2 regions of the Escherichia sp. TC-EC600-tetX4 genome follow, and region 1 is predicted to be linked to the other one. Evidence: predicted binding sites of a transcription regulator. Region 1 holds the regulator's gene; the other holds the start of a gene.
The links. Region 1 encodes Fur, which represses iron uptake genes when iron is present. Its sites were predicted from a motif close to ATAATAATGAGAACNACTATCAA; they were not measured.
Positions count from the first base shown of each region.

Region 2: exbB (tol-pal system-associated acyl-CoA thioesterase) is a predicted target of Fur. The motif match lies at 1,741-1,763, and genes of this name have one in related genera.

Region 1 is NZ_CP079924.1:3,166,934-3,170,097, reverse strand. It holds gene chiP (chitoporin) at 1-755, shown strand, start outside; gene chiQ (ChiQ/YbfN family lipoprotein) at 805-1,131, shown strand; gene fur (ferric iron uptake transcriptional regulator) at 1,215-1,661, opposite strand; gene uof (fur leader peptide) at 1,654-1,740, opposite strand; gene fldA (flavodoxin FldA) at 1,950-2,480, opposite strand; gene ybfE (LexA regulated protein) at 2,620-2,913, opposite strand; gene ybfF (esterase) at 3,053-3,164, opposite strand, start outside.
Region 2 is NZ_CP079924.1:731,960-735,123, forward strand. It holds gene yghB (DedA family general envelope maintenance protein YghB) at 1-246, opposite strand, end outside; gene metC (cystathionine beta-lyase) at 386-1,573, opposite strand; gene exbB (tol-pal system-associated acyl-CoA thioesterase) at 1,825-2,559, shown strand; gene exbD (TonB system transport protein ExbD) at 2,566-2,991, shown strand.

The DNA.
Region 1 (3,164 bases):
TTGATTATCTGCACTCCTTTGGGGCGAAATACGACTTCAAAAATAACTTCGTACTGGAAGCGGCATTTGGTCAGGCGGAAGGGTATATCGATCAATATTTTGCCAAAGCCAGCTACAAATTTGATATCGCCGGTAGCCCGTTAACCACCAGCTACCAGTTCTACGGTACCCGAGATAAAGTTGACGATCGCAGCGTCAACGACCTTTATGACGGCACCGCCTGGCTGCAAGCGTTGACCTTTGGTTACCGGGCGGCTGACGTAGTGGATTTGCGCCTCGAAGGCACCTGGGTTAAGGCTGACGGTCAGCAGGGATACTTCCTGCAACGTATGACTCCAACCTACGCTTCCTCAAACGGTCGCCTGGATATCTGGTGGGATAACCGTTCTGACTTCAACGCCAACGGCGAAAAAGCGGTCTTCTTCGGTGCGATGTATGACCTGAAAAACTGGAATCTTCCAGGCTTCGCCATCGGCGCTTCCTACGTTTACGCATGGGATGCTAAACCTGCGACCTGGCAGAGCAATCCGGATGCGTACTACGACAAAAACCGGACTATTGAAGAGTCTGCCTACAGCCTGGATGCGGTCTATACCATTCAGGACGGTCGCGCCAAAGGCACGATGTTCAAACTGCATTTCACCGAATACGACAACCACTCCGACATCCCAAGCTGGGGCGGTGGTTACGGCAACATCTTCCAGGATGAGCGTGACGTGAAATTTATGGTAATCGCACCATTCACCATCTTCTGATGCCCGACGCGGCAGGTTTTGTGCCTGCCGCACGTTTGAGGAATTTGCTATGAAAAAACTGATTCTCATCGCCATAATGGCATCGGGGCTGGTAGCTTGTGCGCAATCAACCGCGCCACAGGAAGACAGTCGTCTGAAAGAGGCATACAGCGCCTGTATCAACACCGCACAAGGTTCGCCAGAAAAAATTGAAGCCTGCCAGAGCGTGTTAAACGTGCTGAAGAAAGAGAAACAACATCAGCAGTTTGCCGACCAGGAAAGTGTACGCGTACTGGATTATCAGCAGTGTCTGCGTGCAACGCAAACCGGAAATGATCAGGCGGTGAAAGCCGATTGTGATAAAGTCTGGCAGGAAATACGCAGTAATAACAAATAAGTGAGAGCTGTAACTCTCGCTTTTCTTATTTCCCTTGCATAAAAAAGCCAACCCGCAGGTTGGCTTTTCTCGTTCAGGCTGGCTTATTTGCCTTCGTGCGCATGTTCATCTTCGCGGCAATCGCCTTCGGCACAGTGACCGTAAAGATAGAGACTGTGGTTAGTCAGGCGAATGCCATGTTTTGCGGCAATTTCACGCTGACGCGCTTCGATGGAATCATCACTAAATTCGATAACCTTGCCGCAGTCGAGGCAGATCAGGTGATCGTGGTGATGTTGCTGTGTCAGTTCAAATACGGATTTACCGCCTTCAAAATTGTGGCGGGTGACGATACCAGCGTCGTCAAACTGGTTCAGTACGCGATATACCGTAGCCAGACCAATTTCTTCACCCATATCGATCAGACGTTTGTATAAATCTTCCGCACTGACGTGATGGTTGTCCGGCTCCTGAAGAACTTCCAGGATTTTTAAACGAGGAAGCGTTACTTTCAGGCCAGCTTTCTTTAGGGCGGTATTGTTATCAGTCATGCGGAATCTGTCCTGTTACTAAGCGGTTCACTTCATTAGAAGAAGTGACAGAATTTGCTCTTGAGATAATGCGTATCATTATAGAATTGCCACGCCTAAATGAAAACCACAAGTCCCTGGCAAATATTGTTAATAAAAACGTGGCACAGCTTACATTTACAACGGCAAGGCCACTTGAACACCGGGACATTGTACAGGTACAACAGCAAAAGTTACAAATTTGTAGCAATTATTTTGATTGGCATTATCTATTAATACGGCGTAGACATGAGTCTACGCCGCATCACATCAGGCATTGAGAATTTCGTCGAGATGCAACTCTTCAGAAATCTGTTTAACCCATTTTTCTACACGTTCAGCGGTCAGTTCCGGCTGACGGTCTTCGTCGATAGCCAGACCGACAAAGTGGTCGTCATCTGCCAGACCTTTTGATGCTTCGAAATGATAGCCCGCAGTTGGCCAGTGACCAACGATGGTTGCACCGCGCGGTTCAATGATGTCGCGGATGGTGCCCAATGCGTCGCAGAAATATTCGGCGTAATCTTCCTGGTCACCACAACCAAACAGCGCAACCAGTTTGCCGTTGAAATCAATCTCTTCGAGAGTCGGGAAGAAGTCATCCCAGTCACACTGCGCTTCGCCGTAATACCAGGTTGGGATGCCCAGCAGCAGAATGTCATAAGCTTCCAGATCTTCTTTGCTGCTTTTTGCAATGTCATGGACATCGGCAACGTCTTTACCAAGCTGTTTTTGAATCATTTTTGCGATATTTTCGGTATTACCGGTGTCGCTGCCGAAAAAGATGCCAGTGATAGCCATGAGTGAAATAACCTCTTGAAACTTATTGAAATGGGGGTGGAAAATTGCCCACGGATAAAGGCAATCATAGCAGAACAGGCAGTCTTGCGGAATCAGCAAACGAGCAGGACTGCACACTGTGCTACATGAAAGTGGAAATTTAAACGATGCCCTGACTACGCAGCGCCGCCAGTTGCTGCATTAACATCTCTTCGATCAGTTCGCTACGGCTCATATTGCGCGACTCCGCCAGCTCGTTCAGCGCCTCGACAGCTTCCGCGTTCAGCTTCAGTTCGACACGCTTAAGGCCACGTACTTTGTCGCGTTTTAGCTGGTTGCGTTTATTAATACGCAGCTGTTCATCGCGCGAAAGCGGATTAGTTTTCGGTCGTCCCGGTCGACGCTCGTGCGCGAACAGATCTAATGTCGTACGGTCCGTTTGTTCTTTGGCCATGATCTTGGTGACTTCGGGGGAAACAATCAGCCAGGCCTCTGCCCGGATGGATAGCGCGCCATAATACATCAGCGCGATGAGTCACGCCAACGCCCACGCGCGGAAAGCGACGCGGACGCTGGGTTTTTAATCAGTTGCGTTAATCATTGAGATAGCGACGGATAGCGCGTAATACCGCATCCGGTTTTTCAGCATGGACCCAGTGACCCGCGCCTGCAATCACATGCGCCCGTGCCTGTGGAAATTGAGCC
Region 2 (3,164 bases), 2.2 Mb from region 1:
GCCCAGACTTGCTGCGGCGGTCAGAATCGCAATCGTAGGCAGAAAATCCATAACCCCCTGGGCAATCAATGCGCCTGCCAGTATCAACAAGCTGTCGCCTGGCAAAAATGAGGCGGGCAGCAGGCCGTTTTCTAAAAACAGCGTGGCAAACATGACAAAGTAAACAACGCTAACAATATGAGGATCCGCCAGCGCGGCAAAGTCGTGTTGCCAGAGCGCAGCGATGATATCTTGAATAACAGCCATGGACTTTCCTGTGGAACAGCGTTTAAGCCTTTATCTGCCTATTGTACTCCTGAATCGTCCGGGACGCCTTGATCCCGGACGCAACAATTTAAGACTTTTCACAATAAAATGTCTGCAAAATTGTCCAAAAGTGGCAATGTTATACAATTCGCGCAAAACCGGCGTCCAGATCGGCAATCAGATCGTCGACATCTTCCAGACCAATATGCAGGCGAATCAAGGTCCCGCTAAAATCGATCTCGCCTTGTGGGCGAATGGCGGCGATATGTTCTGGTTGATTTGCCAGGATCAACGATTCATACCCGCCCCACGAGTAGGCCATGCTGAATAAACTGAAGTTATCCAGATAGTTCGCCAGCTCTTCATTATTGAGTTTTTTCTTAAGCACAAAGGAAAATAGCCCGCTGCTGCCTGTAAAGTCTCGTTTCCAGAATTCGTGACCTTTACTGCCAGGCAGAGCAGGGTGGTTAACTCGCGCAACTTGCGGATGTTCTGCCAGCCATTCAGCCACTTTCAGACTGCTTTCATGATGTTGACGCAAACGCACACCTAATGTGCGCAGGCCACGGCTGGTTATATAGGCGGTATCGGCATCGACCATCTGGCCCATCAGATAGGCATTTTCCCGTAGCTGCTCCCAGCAACGGGCATTGCACACGGCAGTGCCAATCATCGCATCTGAATGCCCAACCAGATATTTGGTGGCGGCTTGAATAGAAACATCGATGCCAAAATCCAGCGCCTTAAACAGCACACCGGCTGCCCAGGTGTTGTCGATCATAATGATGGCATCCGGCACCACACTGCGTACGGCGGCAACAATCGCCGGAACGTCGTGGACTTCCATGGTGATGGAGCCTGGCGATTCCAGAAACACGATTTTAGTGTTTGGCTGCAGATGCTTAACGATATCGGCACCAATCAGCGGATCAAACCATGATGTCGTTACGCCCAGTTTGCTGAGGATTTTGCTACAGAAATCCTGACTCGGTTCATAGGCGGTGTTGGTCATCAACACATGATCGCCCTGTTCGATAAAAGCAAGAATGGAATTAGCAACCGCTGCCGACCCGCAGGGAAATAGCACGCAGCCTGCGCCACCTTCCAGTTCACACATCGCTTGTTGTAAGGAGAAATGGGTTAACGTTCCGCGCCGTCCATAGAACAACTCTCCATTGGCGCGATTACGTGTCGCGTGTTTTTTGGCTTCTACACTGTCAAAGACCAGCGAAGAAGCGCGCTGAATCACGCTATTTACCGCGCCGAGAGTGTATTTTTTGCTGCGTCCTGCATTCACCAGTTGAGTATCAAGCTTTTTGTCCGCCATGTCGGGATTCCTGTTTTTATACGTCTGGATGTCTAAACTAGCATGAATATTCGCGGGCGCATCCTGAAGAATTGGCATAAAGCAGAAAATTTTCGCAAATGGCGTGCTGGTGACTTTTTTACTGCGTAAACGCAAGGAAAAGAAAGCAAAGGTACGGCAGTATGCAAATAGTAATGAGAACGACTATCAATTCGACGTCGTTTTGATATTATTATGCGCAGATTTTGTGACTTGCGTCCTGGAGATACACAGTGGGTAATAATTTAATGCAGACGGACCTTTCCGTCTGGGGTATGTATCAGCACGCCGATATTGTCGTTAAGTGCGTGATGATTGGGCTTATTTTGGCCTCCGTAGTCACCTGGGCAATCTTCTTCAGTAAGAGCGTAGAGTTCTTCAATCAGAAGCGTCGCCTTAAGCGCGAGCAGCAACTGCTGGCTGAAGCGCGTTCCTTAAACCAGGCCAACGATATCGCCGCTGATTTTGGTAGCAAAAGCTTAAGCCTGCATTTGCTCAATGAAGCGCAGAATGAGCTGGAACTGTCAGAAGGCAGCGACGATAACGAAGGTATTAAAGAACGTACCAGCTTCCGTCTGGAGCGTCGGGTCGCCGCAGTGGGTCGTCAAATGGGCCGCGGTAACGGCTATCTGGCAACCATCGGCGCGATTTCTCCGTTCGTTGGTCTGTTTGGTACGGTCTGGGGCATCATGAACAGCTTTATTGGTATCGCGCAAACGCAGACCACTAACCTGGCAGTCGTTGCGCCGGGTATCGCAGAAGCTCTGTTAGCAACGGCAATCGGCCTCGTGGCAGCGATTCCTGCGGTCGTTATCTATAACGTATTTGCACGCCAGATTGGCGGCTTTAAAGCGATGCTGGGTGATGTTGCAGCGCAGGTATTGTTGCTGCAAAGCCGTGACCTGGATCTGGAAGCCAGCGCCGCTGCGCATCCGGTTCGTGTCGCACAAAAATTACGCGCAGGATAATATCCGATGGCAATGCATCTTAACGAAAACCTCGACGATAACGGCGAAATGCATGATATCAACGTGACGCCGTTTATCGACGTGATGTTGGTTCTGCTGATTATCTTTATGGTGGCGGCACCGTTAGCGACGGTAGATGTGAAGGTGAACTTGCCTGCTTCTACCAGCACGCCGCAGCCGCGCCCGGAAAAACCGGTTTATCTGTCGGTGAAGGCAGACAACTCGATGTTTATCGGTAACGATCCGGTCACCGATGAAACAATGATTACGGCGTTGAATGCGTTAACCGAAGGCAAGAAAGACACCACCATCTTCTTCCGAGCGGACAAAACCGTCGATTACGAGACGTTGATGAAGGTAATGGATACGCTGCATCAGGCGGGTTACCTGAAGATAGGTCTGGTCGGCGAAGAAACCGCCAAAGCGAAGTAAAGTAGAATTGCCTGATGCGCTACGCTCATCAGGCCTACAAAATCTATTGCAACATGTTGAATCTTCGTGCGTTTGTAGGCCGGATAAGGCGTTCACGACGCATCCGGCATTAGGTGCTCAATGCCTGATGCGCTACGCTTATCAGGCCTACAAAATCTATTGCAACATGTTGA